DNA from 3 places in the Desulfobacca acetoxidans DSM 11109 genome. Region 2 is predicted to be linked to each of the others. Evidence: riboswitches for the same ligand, from Rfam matches in the RefSeq annotation. Region 2 holds a riboswitch; each other region holds the start of a gene.
What was found. Region 2 has a riboswitch for cobalamin ahead of DESAC_RS16450 (lytic transglycosylase domain-containing protein). Riboswitches for the same ligand answer to the same signal wherever they lie in the genome.
Positions count from the first base shown of each region.

Region 1: it holds a riboswitch for cobalamin, as region 2 does, so the genes downstream of both, DESAC_RS11115 (TonB-dependent receptor plug domain-containing protein) here and DESAC_RS16450 (lytic transglycosylase domain-containing protein) in region 2, are expected to answer to the same signal.
Region 3: it holds a riboswitch for cobalamin, as region 2 does, so the genes downstream of both, cbpA (modified peptide precursor CbpA) here and DESAC_RS16450 (lytic transglycosylase domain-containing protein) in region 2, are expected to answer to the same signal.

Region 1 covers NC_015388.1:2,485,037-2,492,899, forward strand. Annotated here, with positions in the region: gene DESAC_RS11115 (TonB-dependent receptor plug domain-containing protein) at 1-1,865, opposite strand, end outside; cobalamin riboswitch at 2,081-2,268, opposite strand; gene cobJ (precorrin-3B C(17)-methyltransferase) at 2,341-3,108, opposite strand; gene DESAC_RS11125 (cobalt-precorrin 5A hydrolase) at 3,105-4,178, opposite strand; gene cobM (precorrin-4 C(11)-methyltransferase) at 4,135-4,914, opposite strand; gene DESAC_RS11135 (bifunctional cobalt-precorrin-7 (C(5))-methyltransferase/cobalt-precorrin-6B (C(15))-methyltransferase) at 4,916-6,160, opposite strand; gene DESAC_RS11140 (cobalt-precorrin-5B (C(1))-methyltransferase) at 6,157-7,314, opposite strand; gene cobI (precorrin-2 C(20)-methyltransferase) at 7,416-7,863, opposite strand, start outside.
Region 2 covers NC_015388.1:924,888-932,750, forward strand. Annotated here, with positions in the region: gene cpaB (Flp pilus assembly protein CpaB) at 1-322, opposite strand, end outside; gene DESAC_RS03920 (TadE/TadG family type IV pilus assembly protein) at 443-868, opposite strand; gene DESAC_RS03925 (A24 family peptidase) at 865-1,371, opposite strand; gene DESAC_RS16925 (Flp family type IVb pilin) at 1,517-1,714, opposite strand; gene DESAC_RS15015 (helix-turn-helix domain-containing protein) at 2,005-2,784, opposite strand; cobalamin riboswitch at 3,052-3,237, opposite strand; cobalamin riboswitch at 3,524-3,709, shown strand; gene DESAC_RS16450 (lytic transglycosylase domain-containing protein) at 3,873-4,877, shown strand; gene gspE (type II secretion system ATPase GspE) at 4,987-6,486, shown strand; gene DESAC_RS03950 (type II secretion system F family protein) at 6,489-7,703, shown strand; gene gspG (type II secretion system major pseudopilin GspG) at 7,719-7,863, shown strand, end outside.
Region 3 covers NC_015388.1:1,402,375-1,410,237, reverse strand. Annotated here, with positions in the region: gene DESAC_RS06075 (GGDEF domain-containing protein) at 1-218, opposite strand, end outside; cobalamin riboswitch at 608-814, shown strand; gene cbpA (modified peptide precursor CbpA) at 892-1,020, shown strand; gene cbpB (peptide-modifying radical SAM enzyme CbpB) at 1,036-2,439, shown strand; gene DESAC_RS06060 (universal stress protein) at 2,689-3,531, opposite strand; gene DESAC_RS06055 (sulfite exporter TauE/SafE family protein) at 3,518-4,585, opposite strand; gene DESAC_RS15140 (putative universal stress family protein) at 4,733-5,566, opposite strand; gene lon (endopeptidase La) at 6,119-7,863, shown strand, end outside.

The DNA of each region.
Region 1 (7,863 bases), 1.6 Mb from region 2:
ATCTGGGTTTTGCCGGTGATGTCTGCAGGATCGGTCACCCGATAAATCAAATCATCAACGTAATTTTCAAAGTAGGTCGCGGTAAAGACCATCCCTTCCAGCGGTTTCATGGTGGTGCCAATCTCCCACGAGGTAGCAGTTTCCGGGATCAGATCGGGATTGCCCTTGTATAGGGTACCGCTGCTGGCTAGCCACGTGCGGTAAAGTTCATAAATATTTGGAGCCCGAAAGGCGCGTCCCACAGATGCCCGCCAGGTCATCCACTCCAGAGGACGATAGAGAAAGGCAAGTTTGGGGCTGAGCGCCAGTTTGCTCCGGCCAGGCAGGTATACTGTGGGTGTACCGGCAGATGCCATGTAATTACCTCCGTAAGTCTCCCACCAATCCAGCCGGACCCCGAGCACCGTATTGAACTTGGGATGCCAGGCGATTTCGTCCTGGAGGTAGAGCCCAATATTTCGGTCCTGGCCGCCGCTCATTTGGGTGAGTGTCGATACCGCATCAGGGTAACGCCAATTGTTCACCGAATACGTCTTGCTGTTCGACCAGCCGCTATTATAAGAGATGCCGCCCACCAACTGCTGTTTCTGGCCGATGGCCTGGTCCACCTGCAATTCGGCTATCCAGTTCTGGCTTGGGGAGAAAGAGGAGGTTCCAGGCCCCCCGCTGAAAGTGGTCAGTGGGTTGGAGGAACTGGGGGAAGCGCTCCAATTAGTCGGTTGATTCAGCAGCCCCCCGTGAAACTTGATCCTCGTGGTTTCAGTAAGCTGATTATCGGAGGTCAGATTATACACCTGGGTTTGATCGCGCCCGTCGCCGTTCAGGAAGGCTCCTTCCTGGAGATTCTTAAATTGGGTGTTGGTACCAGACAGACCCACAGTTCCTCTGACCACTGAGCTGCCGGTGGCGGTATCGCGCAGATAGGAATGGTACATATCATAGCCATAGTCGTTCCAGCTCTGCAGGGTGCTGAACTCAACCCTATGGCCCGGGGCGATATCCCAACTTATCTTGCCGTTCATACTGTAATCATTCCAGTTATAATCACCGGTATCTCCAATAATGTTGGTGGGGGTGCCGGTGGTCGTATGAGTAGGTTGCCAGCCCACCACCTGGGTGGCCGGGGTCCCCGTGCTGGCCGTTTTGGTCACCAGGCTGGAGGGGTAGCCGGCGGAGATGCGATAATTAAATCCCGCCTGAACACTCACTTTATTCCAGAGGCGGTCCCCCACTCCGAGGTAGTAGGTCCAGGAATCGTAGGTGCCATAGCCGCCCTGGGCTACACATTCCAGTTTCTTCGGGGTCTTGGTAATGATATTGATGACCCCGCCCATGGCGTTGCCCCCATACAAGGCGGAAAATGGTCCCCGGACTACCTCTATGCGTTCGATATTTTCCACCGGCATACTGCTCCAGGCCACGCCGTTGCTGTAGGCGTTGGCAATGTTCTGGCCGTCCAGCAGAACCAAGGTGCGTTTCTGGCCCTCCGCCGGGAAACCGCGCAGATTCACGTTGGTCATACTATCTCCATAGATTCGGCGCCGATTATCGACTGCTCCGGGAACCTGGGCCAAGGCTTCGTCCACCGTCTTGATGTTCTGTTTCCTTAGGTCGTCCTTGGTGATAACGGTAATACTGGCCGGAACATCGTCGGGGTTGCGTTCGGTCCTGGTAGCCGTCACGACAACCTTATCGATGCCATGGACTTTTTCTGCATCCTCCAAGATTTTTGCCTGGGTATCCACAGTAGTCCGGCCAACAGTGGCCTCTTCCTCCGGCAACGATACTTTCCGGTCCCACTCCTGAGCAGACCCAATCCCAGACGACACCACTAAGACTACCAGAACAGACAACCAACATTTCATTGTTCTTTCCCCTTTCATGATTTCTCAAGCGTAGTTGTTGCCACCATCAACATCTTATTTGCCCCTTACCCTGTTCTTCTTCATTGATGGACCAAAAAAAATCCTTGAGTCCTTATGGACCCAAGGATTGCACCCAGTTTAGCTTGTTCCTCAGGTTGGCTGGAAAGATTTACCTATCTCTCGCCCCTCAGCCGGTCTCAATACGACGTTAAAACGCGGCATCTCGGTTACAGGCAGGTCTTCTGGCTCCCGGATCATTCTCTTCCCTACGCCTTCCCATCTTCATTGCCCAAGACAGTGGCATACTGTAGGATTCGTCCCCGGTTACAGCGGCGGGACCGTGCCGGATTTGCACCGGCTTCCCTATTAAGCCCCTCAGGGCTCCTGTAACTTTAACAACAAAATGTCTTTGGAGAGGCACCCCTCCCTTCCGAATAGTTAAGTATTACCCGCCTTTAATCCCGGCCTAGAACGTCTATTGGTCCCCCACCTGATATTTGGCGAGATAGCCTCGCGGCGTAACCAGGTAGGGACCGTATTGGAAACTTTGGGAATTGCCCACTATAATGATGGTTTGCATATCCACCGGCTGTTTCGGGAGATGCTCCAGAGTGGTCACGATGATTTCCTCTCCCGCGCGCCTGGCCCGCCTTACCAGACCCACGGGGGTGAGAGGTTCCCGATAGCGGAGGACAAGCTCCACCACCGCTTTCAACTGCCAATCCCGTTTCTTGCTTTTGGGATTGTAGAGGACGATGACAAAATCACCCTGAGCCGCTGCCTCAACCCTTCGCTGGATAATTTCCCAGGGGGTGAGGAGGTCGCTCAGCGAGATGGCGGCAAAATCGTGCATCAGAGGGGCTCCTAAAAGCGCGGCTCCCGCCGTTAGGGCCGGGATGCCAGGAATCACCTCGAGAGAAAAGTCCAACTCGTCGTTGCTATCAACCTGGCCCACTTTAAGGCCCTGCACGGCACAGAGTTCCAAGACCAAACCGGCCATACCATAGATACCCGCATCCCCGCCGGATACCAGGGCCACCCACTGGCCGGCTCGGGCCCGGTCGATGGCGGCCTGGCAGCGTTTGACTTCACCCTGCATCCCGGTAGCCACCACTTCCTGGTGGGTCAGGAGAGAGGTTATCAAGGTGATGTAGGTCTGATAACCCACCACCACCCGAGCAGCCTTTAGGGCCTCTTGGGCCTTAGGGGCCAGATATTCTACTGCTCCCGGTCCCAGACTCACGATGGCCAGATGGCCCGGGCTACTGCCACGGTGACGTTGGCACTCTTGTGTTTGGGTATTAGGAGTTCCCCCTGTCCCGCCTTCAGGGCTGCGGCTTCGCTGACGCTCTTCGCACCCACGTGGCGGGTCACCTGTGCTGACGGATGCGGCACCGGCACGTGTTCCAGTTCCTCTGCGGTATACCATAACAATTCCACTTCCAGCCGACGGGCCGCTTCCTTGAGCCCCGGCTCGTCTTTTTTTGCGGCGATGGTGGCCAACGCCTTCAGGGAAAGAAGTGAAAGCCCGGCCTGCCGGAAAACCTCCTGAATATGATCCAGTATTTCCAATGATGGAGTGCCCCTGTGGCAGCCCACCCCGGCAATCAGGCTCCTGGGACGCAGCCGCAGCCATCCAGTTGGCCAAGACCGCTCCCGGCAACCCACATACACCGTGGGTTGGGGGCTACCAGCCAGTGCAGCTTCCAAGGCGGCTTCCCGGTGAAAAAGATGAGGATACCCTGCCAGAACCGTGGCCAAGCGGTCCTCGGGGTCCACCAATCGCACGGGTTTGCCGGCCAGGAGAGCCATGGACACCTCCTTAACCCCGGTTGGATTTTCGATGATCAACCCAGCTTGGGCAGCCAAAAGATCCAAAGCAGGAAGCCCCTGGATATCTGTGGCAGTAGTGATTACCGGAGTACCGCCGAGAGTTGCGGCCACCCGACAGGCCAGCTCATTGGCCCCCCCGAGATGGCCGGAAAGAAGGCTCACCGCAAATCGGCCCTCCTGGTCTAACACTACCACCGCAGGGTCGCGGTCTTTGCCCTGAAGAAGAGGAGCTACTTGTCGTACTACGATCCCGGCAGCCATAATGCATACCAGATCGCGATCATTGGTGAAGGCCTCGGCAAAGACGTCAGTCAGCCTGTCAAAAGTATGTTCCCCGGCTGTTGCCCAAGAGGCCGGAAGCCAACATTCAGTGCCTTCCAGGGTCTGACAGAGACGCCGGGCCAGACGAACTCCGGCGGGCGTCAGGGCAACCACTCTAATCGGCCGCATCCCGGTAGCCATGAGCAAAGGTTTTGTCATAGAGACGTGAGCACACCTGAAGACGATCCTTCGAAGTAGCCAAGGCCGGGCCTATTAAGATCAAGGCCTGGCGGTTGATGCCGGCTGCACGGACTTTGGGTATAATATCGGCCAGGGTGCTCCGGATAAGACGCTCATCCGGCCAACTTACCCGGTAGGCTACTACTACCGGTGTCTCCGGACCGTAAGCGTCGGCCAGCTGCTCTACCACCCGGTCTAGAAGCTGGACGCTGAGATAAATCACCAGGGTGGCGCCGTGCCCCGCCAGCGACCGGAGGTTTTCCCGCGGCGGAACCGGGGTCCGGCCCTCCGCCCGCGTGAGAATGACCGTCTGCGCCACTTCCGGCAGTGTCAGTTCCTGCACCAGGGCAGCGGCGGCCGCTGACGCCGCAGTGACTCCGGGTATCACCCGGGAGGGGATACCCTCTCGTTCCAGAAGCGCCACCTGTTCCTGCAGGGCGCTAAACAGGCTGGTATCCCCGGAGTGCAACCGCACTACGTGTTTGCCAGCCCGGTGAGCCGCAGTCAGGCGGGCAACAATCTCCTCCAGGGCCAGGGGGGCAGTGTCCACCATCTCTGCCTCGGGAGGTGCCCAGGCCAGAACGGCGGGCGATATTAGGGAACCGGCATAAAGCAGCACTTCCGCCTGAGACAGGACCTTCATGCCTTTTACGGTAATAAGCTCCGGATCTCCAGGTCCGGCTCCCACAAAGATTACGGGATGTCGCTCTGTCATCTTACCTCGCCAGGGCCGAACCGGTGATAACCCATACGGGGTTCAGTGTCTGTAAATAAGATCCCCCTGCCAAGGGCTGAGCCCGGCTGACCTGAAGTTGAATAATATCTATCAGATAATTCTCACGGAGCAAAATCTTTCGGGCCTTTTCCAAAGTTTCGAGGAGGGTAGCGGTGAGAGCCACTTTGCCGCCCGGCCGTAGGCAAGACAGAACCTCACAGAGGATATCTTCCAGATCCACGCCCCCGCCGCCGATAAACACCCGGTCAGGATGAGTCAGGACGGCCAGACATGCAGGAGCCCTACCGCAGATGACCTCGAAATTATCCACCTGTAACTTTTCCCGGTTGGCAGTGATCTGGGCGGCGCGCTTCGGGTTCTTTTCCACGGCCACGATGCGTCCCCGACCGATCAAGAGACTGGCCTCCAACCCCACGGAACCGGTGCCGGCGCCAATATCCCAGAGCACCTGGCCCGGATAAAGCTCGAGCTTCGCCAGAACTACGGCCCGCACCTCGGCCTTGGTAATCAAGCCTCGTTCCGGGCAGTAAAACTCTTCCGGCATACCCAGATGGAACATCGGGTCTTTTCCAGGGAGGCGACCCTGACGGTTCCTGAAAGGAGCGGATATTAAATCCAACACCACTATATTTAATGGGGAAAAGGTCCTGTCTGCCGCTTCATCCAAACTCATCCAGGCAAATCGTTCGGTTTCCAGACCCAAGTCTTCCAGGACGCAGAGCCGGGCTTCGATCCGCCCGGATTTTAGCAGGCGTCGGGCGATAGCATCAGGCGCGTGAGCCGGATCGGTATAAATGAACCACAAGCCAGGCGCATTCAGGGCGGCATCGAGGGATTCCCAACCCCGGCCGTGCAGGCTCACCACTTGGGCCATCTGCCAGGCCGTTTGCAGACGACCCGACGCCGCCTGAACTGCGGTGATATTAGGGTGAATTCTCACGTTTTCCGGTCCTAACAGACGCACCACCATTGGGCCTATACCGAAAAAATTGGGATCTCCTGAGGCCAGGATCACTATCTGCCGATACTGGGCCAGTTCACCTAGTTTGAGAATCACATGTTCCGGGTCCTTCCCCAAGATGATCTTTTCGGCAGGATGTTCGGGAAAATAAGCCAGGTGACGCCTGCCCCCCACCAGCACCTGGGCTCCTTTGATGATATCAAGGGTTCGGAGGGTAAGGTCGGTTAACGACATCCCCAAACCCACCACCTGGACGGGGATCATGACGATCCTCTCACCCTGTCTCGCCAAAAAAGTGGAAGACCGTCGAGATCTAATATCACTGTGGCAAGTTCGGGGCCGGGGCCAGCGAGTTTCCGGAGGGCCGCCAGCATCCGACGACCCACCTCTGCCACCATTGCCTTTTTATGTGCTTCCGGAAGCATTTCCAGAACTTGTCGGGCAGTATTGGCTTGGACCACCGCTTGGGACAGGAGGAAATCACCGGTGATTTCTTCGGTCCAGCGGCCCAATTCTCCAAAGTTGGCCAACCCCTGGGAAGCATGAGTATGGCTGAAACCCTGGGCCATTTTCAAGGCCTTGCCAAAAAAGGCACCTATGGTGAGGTGGCTGAATCCCAGCCTAACCGCAGTCTTCAGAGCGAAACCCACATAGTCCCCCATCTGCACAAAGCCCTCCTCCGGCAGATGGGGAATAATTCTCTTAAGATACTCCTCGCTTTTGCCACCGGTAGTGAGGACAACACCAGTAAGTCCCACGGCCCGGGCTACTTTAAGGGCGCTCACCACGGTCGCCCGATACGCTTGGTGGGAAAAGGGCCTGACCAGTCCGGTGGTGCCCAGAATGGAGATCCCCCCCAGGATTCCCAGCCGGGGATTGAGTGTGTGGCGGGCGATTTCTTCCCCCTGGGGCACAAAAATTTCCACGGTAAACCTCAGGGGTAGATTATTACCGGCCAGTTGCCGTATGGCAGCCGTAGTCTGATGCAGCATGCGCCGGGGCACCGGATTGATGGCCGGTTCGCCGACGGCCACAGGCAGTCCGGGCTTGGTCACCCGGCCTACCCCTTCACCCCCCCGGAAAGTCTCTGACTCCTGACAATCTGCAGAGGAAAACCAGACCCGGGCACCGATCACCGCCCCATGAGTGGCGTCCGGGTCGTCCCCGCCGTCTTTGACCACTAGGGCCTCGCCCCGGGAACCGTAGCTACCATGGCTAAGCAGGGGGACGGTCAATTTCCCGCCTTTGGGAAGACTAACCTCCACTGCTTCGGAACAGGGCAGGCCAAGCAATTCCCGCAAGGCGCCCTGAGCGGCGGCGGCGGCCGCGGTGCCGGTGGAAAAACCCACCTTAAGCTGCCGACGCCGTCCGGGCAGCTTGACCGATCCATTTTCCTCAGGATGATTTAAGCCTTGCACCCGGACCTCCTGCAAAAAAACCCTTGCCGCCCAAAGTCGACCTACCCCCGCCCTGTATGGCGGCCAAATTTCTAAATTTTTCATGGCGTTGGACGCTATGATCAAAAATATTTCCCCTTCTTCTTGATAACCATCATAGAGAGATAGGGCAAGGATTGTCCCTTAAGGCTGCGGATATCCTGCACTACGGTTTCGCCCTCCAGGCCGCAGCGGCTGATGCAAACGGCCCGGTCCGTGAGTCCCATCTCCTCCAGGGATACCAGTATTTCGTCAATGTGGCGATAGGTCTTGAGCAGGATGATAGTATCGGTTACGCTCAAGGCCTCCCGGAGTTTGGCGGCGCCCAGAGCTCCCGAGACCACAAGGAAAGACTCCTCCCCTTCACTCACGGGCGTATGGATGAGGGCAGCAGCGGCATGGTAGGAGGTGATTCCGGGAATAGTGATGACCCTGATCGTCGGCTCAAAGTCTTTGATGGTTTTCAGGAGATAACCGAAGGTAGAAAAGGTCAATGGGTCACCTATGGTGATGAAGGCGGCATCCGATCCG
Region 2 (7,863 bases):
CCCGGTCCAAGACAAGTCTGGCGACGGAGGTATGGGGTGACCCAGGCAACGGCGTGGTCGCCAGCACGTCCACCCAATCTCCCTTAATGACTTTCCGTGAAACGCCAGTTACCTCGTCGACCTTGATGCTCACCGCCCGCATGCCCACCGGGATGTTCTCCGTCAGGTTGACGGCTTTGGGAGGCGGCGCCGGTTTTGCTACAATTTCCGGCTTACTTTCGGTTTTCGGTTTGGAACTGAGATACACAAAGACCGCTTTGGCCGCCGCCAGCCCCAGGAGCAACGCCAAGCCCAATACCAACAATCCGCGCAGTCGCTTCATATACCCTCGTTATCCGGATCGACCTAATAAACCTTAAAATTGGCATATTGATAGCCGCGGTGTCCCGTCAACAATCCATAATCGATATCTATCGCCTGGTAAAAAAAGTCTCTGTGCATATCAGGGAAAGGCAATAACAGCCTTGGCACTTAATGTTTTCGGCACCAGGACATCGGGGAGATAGCCTGTAAGAGAACTGTAGGGGAGATTAAGAACTTTAACCTCAAGCAGGCGAGGAAACGTCAATTCATCATCCACATCCACCACAATATATGGATCAAGACCACCGGATATCCAGAAGCTTTGCTGCACTGCTGACCGGGCTAACGCCTCAGGGTCCTGTGGACTGCTCTCATCCCACTCTCTCGCTTTTACGCCGGTCCGCGCCCCTGCCATGACGGCGTGCGATAAGGTGATCTGGTAGGTCAGATACCAGCCATATTCTAAAATTGCGAAGAGAATAATAAGCAACACCGGCAGGACCAGCGCAAATTCCACTGCCGCGCCCCCCCGTTCGTCCCAAGCTCCACTTTGTCTAAAATTCACACCAGGTCTCCAAAAACGATGGCCCCAAGAACCCCGGCAGCAATGGGGAGGGAGTATGCCAGAGTTGGTCCGTCTCTTCTTTCTGGCTGGCAGGTCTGGGTCAGGAAAAAAAAGAGCACGTCGTGGGCCACCTCCTTGAAGTTCGCACGTCTTCCCTGAAGCGCGAGCATGATTATGCTGGCAATACCGCCGGCCAGCGCCGCATACAAAAAAATATTGAACACGCGCCCCGGCCCCACCCAGGCCCCCAGGGCAGCCAACAGCTTGACATCTCCTCCGCCCATGCCTCCGAGAGCAAAAAAAGGCAGAAGCAACGCCAGACCGACGACCAGCCCCAGGCAGGCTATCCGCAAGCCTTCCGTCGGACCCAGGATTATCATATTCAGAGCCAGCCCAGCCAGGGCTCCCGATACGGTCAGTACATTAGGGATGCGCCGCCAGCGGAGATCGGTATAGACTGCAAGAAACACCAGAACGACAACGGCTGGCTCAAGAACTTCCAATCTTGTTTGATATCCTCCTCTCTGTATTTACTCAACCTTCCAACCTCTCCCAGGTGTAATTGGTATCAGTTCTTTATCCTCTGAGACGCTGGCTTACTTATAGCTCACCCATCGGTTTTCCAGCCCACCTCGTCGTTCCTCTATTTTACGTCCCCTCCCCTTTCACTTTGGATTCTGCCTCTGATAGTTTAGTATTAATCGCTGAGAAGAGCGATTCGAGCTTTTCACTGAACGTGCCCAAGGCCGTTATGAGCGTTGCCGCCATAATACCAACGATCAAACCATACTCTATGGCTGTCGCGCCAGCCTCATCTCTCCATAAAGAAATTAGCAACCCTGTCATAATTCCTTCCCCCACAATTTTTCGATCTCAGTTAAGGTTCGAGATTTTTTGTTTGAAAAAATATTCCCATTGGAACATATTCTAACAAAGATAAATTGGGAGGGCTTGGACAGAATTGCTGATTTATGAGACGAAGTTGCTCATTTGATGAAACCTTATAACTCTGGCAACATAACCGGATTCCCCCAACCCCTAAACCGAGGGTTAAGGAGCGATAATAACCGATAAGGCACCTTTCTATTAATCTTTGCCATAAAGAAAATGGTGAAGATTAAAGATTTTATTGCTAGTCACGGCTGGGTTTTCAAACTCTTTTTGTATTCCGAGGGACTTCGGCCCTCAATTTTTCTAAAAACTCTTCCAAAGTAAGATAGATCACCAAACCCAACGGCATAACAGGCCTCGGAAATATTCAAGTTATCATCTTTCATGAGTGCTTTGGCCTGGGTCACCCGTTTGCGGTTGAGGTATTCTTTGAAAGACAGTCCCATGATTTCCTTGAATTTCCGGACAAAATGAAATTTGCTCAAGTTGCTGATTTGACAGACCTTGTCCAAAGTCAACGCCTCATGATAGTTCTCATCAATAAATTGAACCGCCTTGGTGATGACATTGTATTCCTGCTTTGCCATTCCCGGGATCAACCTTCTTTCCAGGGAAATGAGGGCTTGACAAAGCAGTTGCAGTCGTTCAGCGATCAACTGATAGACATTTCGCATCATGGCCGAATGGACGCTCAGTTTCAGGAAGCTCTCTCTGGACAGGAGGAGAACTTCCATAGTCGTCAAGGACTCAATATCATACAGGGAGGAGCCATTTTCCAAAGCAGCCATCTCCCCAAAAAGCTCCCCGTCTCCGAGGAGATGGAATCGTATCGTTTCACCATACCTATCCTTCACTCTCATCTCTGCCGTTCCCGACATGACAATACCAATGCGGTCAATGCTTTCTCCTGTCTGACTCAGAAGAAATCTTTTTGGAAAAACCTCTTTCTTCGAAGACGCTGCTATTTCACGCAAGCAATTCTCCGGGAGTCCTAAAAAAATTTTAGTGGCTCTTATGACCTGCATGGTGTTAAGCCAACGATTCCCATTTTGGATCGGTTGAAATCTCTATCCCCAATGAGCTCTTGAAAGCCGAGCTGATAATTTCCAATATTCTCCTTCAATATACTTACTCTTTTGTCCCATCCGGCCCCAAAAAACTAAGGGATGATCAAAAAAAAATCCCTGAGTCCGTGCGGACCCAAGGATTGCACCCAGATTACTTGATCCCTGGCTTGGCTATAAAGATTTGCCTTCTCTTCATAACCCAGGCATACCCATTACCTCGTGGGTATACCAATAAGCTCACAGGCAGGTCTTCTGACTCCCGGATTATCCTAGTCCCTGCGCCTTCCCATTCCCTTCAGGTAAACAGTGGCAATTGCAGGTTTCGTCCCCGGTTACAGCGGCGGGACCGCGCCGGGTTCGCACCGGCTTCCCTATTAAACCCCTTGGGGTGCCTGAAACTAAAAAAGTGTATAATTTGATTTGCCGTCTTTGTCAAGAGAAAAAACTTTCTATAGGTTGATTAGATTTTATTACAAGATAATAATAACACCGTATAATTCAATCTTCCCGAGCTATCATGTTCGTCTCCGTATTTAAAGACGAGCCCTAAAAATGCGCCTGTTTTCTTCCAGGACACCCCTGAGCCAGATCGTCTCAAAATCTCTGGGTTAGTCGGACCCCGGCGCGTCCAGATTGGTTTATTGATATTGAAACTGAATTCAACTTTTTTCCGTTGACAAAAAGAATAGATTCACAATATAATCATTTCGCTTCAGGTGCCCCCTTGGGCTTAATAGGGAAGCCGGTGCAAATCCGGCACGGTCCCGCCGCTGTAACCGGGGACGAAACCTGCAATTGCCACTGTTTACCTGAAGGGAATGGGAAGGCGCAGGGACTAGGATGATCCGGGAGTCAGAAGACCTGCCTGTAACGAAAGTGCCGTAGTCCGACGTAAAGCTGGATCAGGCCAGGCAGCAGGAGGTAGGGAAAATCTCCTCCGCCCCCCCCGAGGAACAAGTTAAGCTGGGTGCAATCCTTGGGTCCACACGGACTCAAGGTTTTTTATTTGAACCGCCTGCACCCGCAGCGCTCCGGGTCAACTACCCATGAGCTTAAAAAAGCTAACCATATTCCTCGTTATATCCTTAGTCGTGACGCCGGCCGCGGTCGTTGCCAAGATAACCTCTTTACCCGCTGAAAAAGAATCTAGTCCACTAACAACTCGGGGGGAGCACCAACGCTCTACCCCTCAAATACCGGATACCCCGGTAGACCTGGAAGCCCTCCCTCTGGCCAGCCAGATCAGTTCAGCCTCTCAAATCCTTATCCTTGACCAAAAATCCATCCAGCGCCACCGGGAGACGTTGGCTTCCCGCCGATGCCGGCAGGACACCTCCCGACCCCTGATCCTGGAAGGACCCATCCGTTACCGCCGTACTAAGAAGGGAGTGATTCAGATCAGTAACGTGGTGGTCACCTCGAGACCGACAGGGTTAGCGGCGGTATCAACCCAACGCCTACGTCTGAGGGAAGGACTTGCCCATACCCTGGCCCAGCCCTCCCCGCCAGGGACCGGCGAACCCCAACCATCAATGGTGGTTCAGCGGGATCTCAAGGGCCCATTGCATATCATTACAAAAAAATCGGAGCCGCCACTCTTGGCAGTTCTGCCAATTCCTCCAGCTTTGGACTGGATTGCTCCGGATCTGGCGCCCATCGTGGTGGAAGCGGCTAACGCCTACCAGTTGCCGCCATCTCTAATTTTATCCGTTATTTGGATGGAGTCCAACTTTGTACCTGGGGCGGTGTCCCCCAAGGGTGCCATGGGGCTGATGCAGTTAATGCCGGGAACTGCGGCCGACCTGGGGGTCCAGGACCCGTTCTATCCTCGGCAGAACATTATGGGGGGCAGCCGGTACCTCCGGCATCTGTTGAATTCTTTTGACGGCTCTCTGCCCCTGGCCATTGCTGCTTACAACGCTGGTCCCCGCCGAGTGGCGCAGGCGGGCTACCAGGTTCCGGAAATCAAAGAGACCAAGCAATTTGTCAGTCAAGTGCTGAGGCTTTATGGTTTATTAGAAAAGTCGCTTAAGCCGCGTCTGCCGAATTGATGCCTGTTGATCTAAATCCACTGTTAATATGTCTATTAAAACCGGTCGCTCGCGAAAAGGATTAGAAGGATTATTTTGATAAATACCTTACATTTTAAGGGAAAAAGGGATGAGTCCCCATCTCAAAGACATCGGTGTGATTGAAGCTTTCCCAGGTCTATCTGTCCGCTATCTAAGGGAAAATCAAGTAATTCCTTTGAAGCATGAAGACGGTCGGGTATTGCTGGCCATGGCCACCCCTGAAAATGAGGCGTTACGGGCGGCCCTGGAAGTGGCCCTGGGCAAACCCGTAGTTATCCTGCCGGCTCCGGCAGAAGAAATTCTGGAAGTTATCCAAACGGTTTATGAGCCCGGCAGTCCCATGTCACGTCTGGTGGACGACCTGGATGCCGAGGACTTGGATCTGGAAAGTGAAGAGACCTCCGAAATCGGCCATCTGCGGGATATGGCCCGTGAAGCCCCCATCATTCAATTAGTGAATCTCCTATTACTTCGGGCTATCCAGCTGGGGGCCAGTGATATCCATTTAGAGCCGTTTGAAAATGACTTTCGAGTCCGCTATCGCAAGGATGGCATTCTCCACGAAGCCGAATCTCCTCCCAAGGGACTACAGGCCGCAGTGTTGTCCAGGTTGAAGATTATGGCCCGGCTGGATATCGCTGAACGCCGTCTCCCCCAGGACGGCCGGTTTCGACTCAAAGTTCAAGGTTCGGACATCGATTTCCGGGTCTCCACGGTGCCCACACTTATGGGTGAGTCCATGGTTATCCGGATATTGGATCGGGGTAAGGTCATCCTCGATCTGTCCCGGCTGGGCTTCCCTCCTCGGGAGTTGCAGCAATTCGATGCTCTCATCCACAAACCCTATGGCATGATCCTGGTTACCGGTCCCACCGGCAGCGGCAAAACCACTACTCTTTATGCTGCTCTGGAACGGATTAATTCCCTGGAAAAAAAAATTATTACCATCGAAGACCCGGTGGAATACCGCTTGTCCGGGGTAACTCAGATGCAGGTGAAACCCTCCATCGGCCTTACCTTCGCCCGGGGTTTACGACATATCGTTCGACAGGACCCGGACGTGGTGCTGGTGGGAGAGATCCGGGACCGGGAAACCGCTGAAATCGCTATTCACGCAGCCCTCACAGGCCACCTGGTCTTCAGTACCCTGCATACCAATGACGCGGCCGGAGCCATCACTCGGCTGCTGGAGATGGAGATTGAGGATTTCTTACTGGCTTCGGCCATTTTAGGCATTCTGGGCCAACGACTGGTACGGATGATCTGCCCCGAATGCAAAGTTCCTCTCAATTCCGAGGAGAGTAGAAAAGAGGCGCATCAGATATTTGGCGAATCGCCTCCCCAATTATATTTCGGTCAGGGCTGCCCTGCTTGTGCCCATACAGGCTTTCAAGGGCGTAGCGGTATGTATGAATTACTTCTGGTAGATGAAGTATTGCGGAAACTCATCCTGCAGCGAGCCGATGCCAGTTCTTTACGGCAGGCGGCTATCCAGCAGGGTATGCAAACCCTGGCGGCTGATGGTTGGGCCAAGGTGGCCCAAGGTCTCACCACCAGCCAGGAAGTGCTGCGGGTCACCCAGGAGTAACCATGCCGCTTTATCACTACCGGGCTTCCGACCTCAAGGGCAACATCATTCAGGGAACCCTGGAAGCCCGGGAGGAAGGCCTGGTTGTACTGCATCTGCAGCATGGTGGACTCATCCCTTTACGCATTAGCCTCGATCCCGCACCCTCGGCTTGGCAAGGTAAACTTTCTTTCCGGCGAGGTCGACGGGTTTCGTCGCGAGAGGTAGTCCTCTTTACCGAGGAACTGGCTGACCTCTTGAAAGCCGGATTGCCCCTGGACCGCAGTCTGCAAGCCCTGAAAGAGGTGACTTCCCGATCGGGCATGAAGGAAGTGATCAATCAGATTCTCCGGGATCTGCAAGGGGGTAAGACGCTCTCCGATTCGCTGAGCCGGCATAAGGCTTTTTCGCCTTTGTACGTCAGCCTGATACAGGCCGGTGAAACCGGCGGTTTTCTGGATGAATCTCTGTCCCGTCTGAGCGACTATTTGCAGACGGTTAGCGAATTCCGCAGTTACCTTTTCACCGCCTTGATTTATCCTATGATCCTGGCGGGAATGGGGAGCCTTTCCTTGGTCCTTATGCTCCTGTATGTCGTCCCTCGGTTCGAATCGTTCTTTCAAGAGATGGGCCAGGAACTTTTTTGGAGCACCCGAATGCTCTTGTGGATTAGCCAAATGTTTCGTTCCTATTGGTGGGTGCTGGCCTTATTCCTGGCTATCCTGATATGGTCAATTAGCCGATTATTGAGAAGTTCCAAAGGCCAGCTCTGGTTGGATCGTTTCCGCATCCAGGCGCCGTTGCTGGGAACTTTGACCCGGAACGTGGCTGCGGCCTTTTTTGCCAAGACTCTAGGGACATTATTAAATAATGGTGTACCCCTGGTTGCCTCTCTCCAGGTGGTCATCACCTCGGTGAATAACCGCTATCTGGCCAGTGCCATAAAAAGCGTTTTGGATAGCGTCGAAAAAGGCAAACAACTTTCCGTGATGCTGAAAAAAGTAGGGATGTTTCCGGAACTATTCCTGCAAATGGTGGCCATCGGAGAAGAAACCGGACATCTCGCCGAAATGCTTTTATCAGCCGCGGACTCTCTGGAAAAGGAAGCCAGAAAAGCCATCCGGAGACTGCTGGCCCTTCTGGAGCCGATACTTATTCTGGTCACGGCCATGGCAGTGGCTTTTATCATTGTCTCGTTGCTCCTGCCCATTCTCAACCTTTATGAAATCCAAATTTAGGCCTGGAGGTTCACGTTGCTTAATAAAGACCGGAAAGATCGAGGGTTTACCCTTATTGAATTAATGATTGTTCTGTTTATCCTGGGCTTGCTGGCTGCCCTTGTGGCGCCTCGGCTCATGGGGCGAGTCGGGAAGGCGAAACAAAAATCGACGGCAGCCC
Region 3 (7,863 bases), 480 kb from region 2:
ACCTTGCGGGTAAGTCTGGCAATAAAATAATATAATCCTCCCAATACCAGGAGAATCACCGCTAGACTCACTAATATCCAGACATAATCTCTCTGGTTGGGGTCGCTGAACAGGATCGCGGCGGCATCAAATCCGATCATGGTGTCCTGAGGTTCCACCTGCCACGATTGCCGGTCAAAGTACGAAATCTGACGCCGTGTTTCATAATTAATGTTCATCCGCAAACTGCGTTGCTGCCCCTTGCAGCACAAAGAGAAAAACGAAAATCATATTTGTCGGAGCGGGATTAGCCTGCCCCTACAAGGGATAACTCCAAAAATAAAGGACTTTCCGGGTGGAGACTATCAAAGAGTTATTTGAACATTTGAATATCTTACAAATAACGCGGGCAGCCTCTTTTCTGATACGGTTTAAGTTGCGCGAACCTCAAGCAGCCCAAATAAGCCCCTTAACAAGGCGCATGAAAGTCCTTCGAACGATTATTTTTTATCATGCGATCAGCAGAGATACAATCCTTTCCACAATTATAGAAAACGATGGGCGCGATAGGCCAAAGGCAAACCGGTTGTAGAAATATTTATCGCACACCGAAGCCGGTTTATCATTGACAAAGGCGGGAGGATTAAGTATGAATTAGATGTTGGTCAGCATCCCGGAACACGGTGTAAATCCGTGGCGGTCCCGCCGCTGTAATCGGGGACGAGGAGGGCGAAGGGAATATCCCGGCCACTGCCGCAGGCCACTGCGGTGGGAAGGTTGCGCCTTCAACGGTTAATCCGAAAGCCAGAAGACCTGCTGTTCCAGACACAATTTAGTGAACTGCTTATGGTAAAGGGAGTTCCGTATCATACGGGATTCCCTTTTTTATTTTAATCCTAAGGAGGATGGAAGATGCAACAAAAGGTCATTACCCCAGATTCTTCCAAAAAACTTGCCCCCATCGGTTACCGCTATAGCTGCAAATCCGATGGCACCAACACTGGCCTATCCCACTACATTCTGTTGGACAACAAGAAGTAAGATAAGGATGCACTCTTGAAACCTGCAACATCGCTTGCCGGGGTCTCTGCCAATGTGGGGCAGGGCCCCCGCTTTTCCCTGATGGATATCGGTCATCCCGATTACGCCGTCCTCATCGAAGGGGATACCGGTTTCTGGACCCTGGTTCCCCGGGCCGAGGCTGGAGAATACTTATTAGGCAACTTCATACCCCAGATATTCATGGAACACCAGGAACACTTTCAGCGGGAGATGCAAACCCTGCGCTTTGAGCTGATCCCCTCGGCGGTCTATTTTAACCCTACAGAACGATGCAACCTAAATTGCTCCTACTGTTATATCCCCAGCGACATCCGGCTCGGCGGGATGGATATGCCGCCGTTGCGGCTCCTCCAAGCATTAGAGATGTTGTCGGATTACTTCGGCCGTACCCTGCCGGAGGGTGTCATGCCGCAGATTATATTTCATGGCAGCGAACCGATGATGGTCAGGGATGCGGTTTTTGCCGGGATTGAACGATACGGCAACCGCTTTCGCTTCGGCATCCAGACCAATGGCACTATGCTGGACGATGCAGCATTAGCTTTTATCCAGGCGCACCAGGTCAGCCTGGGCCTCTCCCTGGACGCTCCGGTAGCGGATATTGCTGATCAAACGCGGAAAAACTGGCAGGGCCGCGGGGTATACGGTGTAGTAGCTCCTCTCTTGGACCGGTTAGCAGATTACCCAAACTACAGTGTCATCTGCACCGTCACCCAAACCAATGTAGACCGTTTGACAGACATGGTAGAATTTCTTCATGGCGCCGGTGTCAGGGTGGCCATGCTCAATCCGGTACGTTGCACTCAACCCGGAGGCCGTGATCTCAAACCGGATGACCAAGTCTTTGCCCGACACTTCAGTGCCGCCCTAGAGCGGAGCCATGATCTGTTTCAGGCCACCGGCCGCAAACTGGTCATCGCCAATTTTGCCAATATCCTCATAGGCATCGTAGCACCGTTGGCCCGCCGCCTGATGTGCGACATCTCTCCCTGCGGCGGCGGACGCTGTTTCTTTGCCCTGTCAGCCAGAGGTGACCTCTTCCCCTGCAGCGAGTTCATCGGCATCCCGGAATTTAGGGGGGGCAATCTCTTCAACACTCCGGTGGAGGACATCCTCAGAACCCGCCCCTTCCAGGACATGACCAGCCGCAAGGTGGAGGATTTCGAACCCTGCCGAAGCTGCGCCATTCGCCATTTCTGCGGTGCTCCCTGCCCTGCGGAGATTTATATGTGCTCTCAAACCCTGCATGCTCCGGCTCCATACTGCGAATTTTATGTGGAGCAGGCCAAGTTCGCTTTCCGGGTCATTGCCGCTGGTCAAGTAGACAACTATGTTTGGGATGGCTGGAAGGAGGGTACCGAACAGAGTTTTGCTCTCCCCACCATATCATCTATCTGACCTATTCGATCCCAATCTCCGGGTTTCCAATTGGAGAACAACTTATACCAATCCCCAATTAAAAAAGCAGGGCGAACCTTGTGTTCGCCCACATCTTTAGCAGAACACAGGATTCGCCCCTATAGCAATAGGTTCTAAGGAACACAACGAAGCATGAAAACAGAACCGTGGCGGCTGCTCACAATAATGCCTTTTCGGCCCACTGCCCACCGCTCACCGCCCACTGTTTTCATATAACGACAATGAGGTTTAGGTCTTGACGATGAGCAGCGGACAGGGCGCCTGGGTCATCACCTGCTCGGTAACGCTTCCCATGAAGAGGCGCTTGAGGCCCGTCCGGCCGTGGGAACCCATGATTATAAGATTAACCTGCTCTTCCCGGCCAAGGTCCACAATGGCTTTTGGGGCCTTGCTTACCCGCAGGAATTCGCGGGTGGCGATGCCCATGGCCTCGGCCTCGGTCTTGACTTCGGAAAGGTAGCCTTTGACGCCCCGCATTAGATTATCTTTGAGGTTGACGTCGCCATACAGTTGAAATGGCAGGTCCAGGGCTGAGAGGATCAGCAATTCGCTGTTATATGACTTCGCCAGGTCCAGGGCGCGATCTACGATCTTGACGCTGGCTTCCGAACCATCCACGGCCAGCAAGATCTTTTTCCAGTTCAGGCTCGCATGTTCCGGAATAACCAGCACATCCTTTGTGCTGTAGCCGATAACCTTGGCCGTGGGGCCACTCATAAAGAATCGTATAATTCCCTGGTCTTCGCGTAAACCCATAACAACCAGGTCAAAGTCTTCACTGGCAGCGATGTCGGCAATTACCTCATGAGGCTCGCCCACCGGACAGGCTACCGATATTTCTACCCCCGCCTCGGCGGCCAGGTCCAGGGCCAGGGACGCGGCTTGGTCACACGGGGCTCGCATGAGCTTCTCTATCTCACCCACCCCGGCAAACCGCAGGTCACCATGATAGGGCGGCACAACCGAAATAACCGAGATACCGTTTTGGGTCAGTTTGAAGGTTTCCTGCAAGGCGTGCAGACTTGATGCAGCCCCATCAACCGGCACCAGTATTTTCTTATATTTTGCCATAATTTTCGCTACCTACGGTAAGATGCAGCCTCTCTGCCCTTTTGGCCTTTACCATCGCCCCGATGATGATCACTGCACCGGTGAGCAGAGCAATGCACATAGAGATAAAGCTGGCCGAGTTTAATATCGTGAGGAGACCGTCATCCCAGTTTAGCACTCCGAGTTGCTTGAGATACTTGGGAATGGCCAGACCACGACTTACCGCCACGATGAGCATAATTGTTCCCATGACGATTTTGATCATGTGCTCTTTGACATAGGTAGTGCCGATGGCGCCCAACTGCACTCCTAAAAGAGAGCCGGCCAGAATAATCAGGGTCAGGCGGATATCCACCATGCCCATAATCGCCCACTTAACAGTTCCGCCGAAACCCATGATAAAGGCAACCACCAGCTCGGTAGCCGAAGAGATCAGAGAGGAGGCGCCGATCACATAGATCATACCGGGCACGCCGATAAATCCCCCCACGGCAATAGTGGCAGCCAGCACGCCGGTGGCAAAACCCACGGGCAGCACAAACCATAACGAGATATTTACATCAGCGGTTTTAAAGTAGATCATGGGAGGTAGGTTAATTTTCTGGAGCTTTTGCGCCAGCGTTACCGTCAACTCGGTCTTCTCCGACCTATCACTCTTCATGGCATCCCAGAAGACATACCCGCCTACCACAATGAGCACGACGACAAACGAAATGCTCACGTACAGGTTGGAGCCGGCCTGCCCCCAGGCCGCCAGAATCATTTCCTGAACCTTGATACCCAGATATACCCCCACGGACGCCGAAGAGGCCATGATCAATCCCATTTTGATATCTACCTGGCCATACTTCCAGCGTTTATAGGCGCCTACCATGGCCTTGGGGAATTTATGGCACATGTTGCTGGCTACCGCTACCGGCCCGGCGACCCCCAGGCTCATCATGCCGGGCGTCAGGACAAAAGCCCCGCCGGAGCCGATAAAACCGCTTACCAGACCGCCAATAAAGCCAACAATAAACAAGAAACTGATGTTGAGCACATTAAGATCGATGAAATTAATAACTTCTCCTTCCACTGTCGCCTCCTTTAAAGTGATCCGCTGTAACAGGGAATATGATAAGGGTGATACACTCCACGCTAATGCCAGCCCTTCTCAGGGACCTGTGGAGGAGCGGGGTAACCCCGCTCCTACGATTCGATGACGAATAATGTTTCTGCAGGATTAAGCGTTCAGGCGCAGCTCCGGCCGGGGGCGTTTCCTCGCCACAGGCCGCTTGGCAGCCGTCGGCTGGACCGTCTGTTTGGGCGCCTCAATACCTAAGGCCGACCAGAAGTAGTTGGCGAAGGCGCCGTGAACAAAAGAAACCGCAAAGACCGTAATGATCGGCAATGCCGCATACCAGGCCCCCCGGGTAAAATATTTCATCACCGTATCCGTATTCAAGAAAACTGCGGCATACATAACCGCCGAAAGGGCGCCGAAACCGACTACCTGGATCAGGTTTTTCCTTCTGCTTGCATTCTGCTTCGCCATGACCATATCTCCTTTTTTCCCGGTAATTAAAAACATTGGCAGGGTTACTGCTTCAGTACCTTTTTCATCCCCGGTTTCTGCTCCGGTGATGACAAACTCGATTCTTTTTACTTCCTGGTTTAATTCCTCTACCGCCTGATTGAGCTCCCCGAAATTTATTAGGTGCCAACACTGCACGCCTTTGGCAGCCGCCTGGCGCTGCAGATCGGTAAAGCCGCTGGCCGCCCGACGCTTAAAGAGCTCCTGGCGAGACAGGCGAAAAGGGGAAAAACGGTTTTTTAGGGGCGCTAAAGAGGGACAGACATTCATGGCAATGATGTCATTGTTCAACCGTTGGGCGACATTGAGGGCATACTCCGTAGCCGCCCGATCAAACTTCTCCCCGTCACTGACCAAGAGAATCTTCCGACTGTGAGGAGAGATAACCGCCGTTGCGGTGGCCATCCGACTACTTTGAATGCCGGACTCTCGGTTCACCCTGTTCTTATCCCGTTTCTGTGGTTGATCTATACGACGCCTCATGGTTTGAACCCTTCTAATATGGTTAGCGTCACCCTACTTCTCCATATGTCCGCCAATTCTTACTTTGTTTATATTCAAATGTCATGCCAGTCCATTCTATATACGATATCTCTATAATATAACTACATAATTAATATATCGCAAGATAGTGTCTCCCTGACAGCCCTAGTTGCAATCTGCAACGCAACTTAGTTACAAGCTAAATAACCCTGTTTAAACAAACAGTTAATCAAAGCAACACCAGAAGTTAACTTCCATTGCAAATTGCAACAATTAGTGGACCGTCTTGCCAAATAGCCATTATTATCGACCGGAACACAGTGAATGACCTTAACCTCCCAGAGCCCTAAGATTCCTTACTACGCTCCAAATGACCGAAGCGGGGGAAATGAGTTCAGCAGCAGCCTTAGGGGAAATGGTATGTTGGCCCTAAAATTCCTGCCGACAAGAAATTTCAGCCTGTGCTATTGACACTTGCTCCGAGCTGAAAATACTTTTATAATCAGGGTTAATTAGGTCTTGGGACCCAGAAGAAAAGGAAAGGCCAAACCGATGATCTTCTTTCGCAGGTCTGACGAGGATCGACCCCGCTCGGCTCAGGAGTTGAGTGACGTCCGAGCGGCTATTCAAAAAGCCAATCTGCCGGAGTCGGTGGCTGCAATAGCCTTAAAGGAGCTGGAGCGGGTAGAGAAGACCGATCCCTCCGTGGCGGAGTATTCCATCGGTCTCAACTACCTGGATTATCTCATTTCTCTTCCCTGGAACAGCTTCACCGAGGATAATCTGGATCTCCGGCGGGCTGAGCGAGTTCTCGCCTTCAAGCATTACGGCCTGGGGCACATCAAAGAGCGCATCCTGGAATACCTGGCAGTGCGCACCCTCTGCAGCCTGCAGAGTTCCAACCTCCTGGTAGTGGATGATGAGGAGATAGCCCGAACCAACCTTGAGTATATCTTGCGTAAAGAAGGGCATCAAGTCAGTACGGCGGCCAATGGCGCCGAAGCTTTAGAGAAGGTGAAGGCTCAGAACTTTGACGTTATTGTCACGGACCTGAAGATGGATCAGATGGATGGCCTGCAGTTGTTGGAAAATGTCAAAAGGGTTTCGCCTCATTCCGAAGTAATCATGGTCACAGGGTTCGCCACGGTAAGCACAGCGGTGGATGCCCTGAAGAAAGGGGCTGCCCACTATCTCTCCAAACCGATCAAGTTGGAGGAACTGCGTCAGACGGTAAGGGAACTCGTAGACCGCAAGCGGCATTTTCAACTGACGCGGGGACCTATTCTCTGTTTTGCCGGGCCGCCGGGTACCGGCAAGACTTCCATCGGACAGGCCATAGCAGAAGCCTTGGAGCGCAAATTCGTGCGCATGTCTCTAGCCGGCCTGCGGGATGAGGCGGAATTGCGGGGGCATCGGCGGACATATGTAGGGGCCATGCCTGGCCGCATCATTAATGAGATTCGCCGCCTGGGGGTTAAAAATCCAGTCTTCATGCTCGATGAGATAGACAAGATCGGCCAGGATTTTCGCGGCGACCCGGCCTCGGTGTTGCTGGAGATTCTCGATCCCCAGCAGAACAGCCACTTTGTTGATCATTACGTAGACGTCCCCTTCGATCTATCGAGTGTCATGTTCATCACTACCGCCAATGTAGTGGAAAACCTTCCTGGCCCCCTGCTGGACCGCCTCGAGGTGATTAACTTTTCAGGTTATACAGAGAACGAAAAACTCCACATTGCCCGCGATTTTATCATTCCCCAAACCTTGCGGGACTCCGGCCTGACCGCTATGGCGCCGGTTTTCACTGATGAGGCCATTGTTAGGATCATCTCCGATTATACCCGGGAAGCGGGTCTAAGGAATCTGGAGAGGGAGATCGCCAATGTCTGCCGCAAGCTGGCTCGGGTCTGTCTCCAGAGTAAAACTACACCCGGCGAGCTGGTCGTGGATGCTGAACTGGTAGAAACTTTACTGGGTCCCAGAAAATACACCCATGAAGTGGCGGAGGCGGAAAACCGCGTAGGCGTCACCACCGGCCTGGTCTGGACAGAATTTGGCGGCGAAATTATCTTTGTGGAAGCAACCGGTATGAAGGGCAACAAACAGCTTATCTTGACCGGATCCCTGGGAAACGTCATGCAGGAGTCGGCGCAAACCGCCTTAAGCTACGTTCGTAGCAACGCCACCAACCTCGGGGTCGACCCCGACTTTTTCGCCGGCAGCGATATTCACATTCATTTCCCGTCCGGCGCCATTCCGAAAGACGGACCCTCGGCGGGGGTAACCATCGCTCTGGC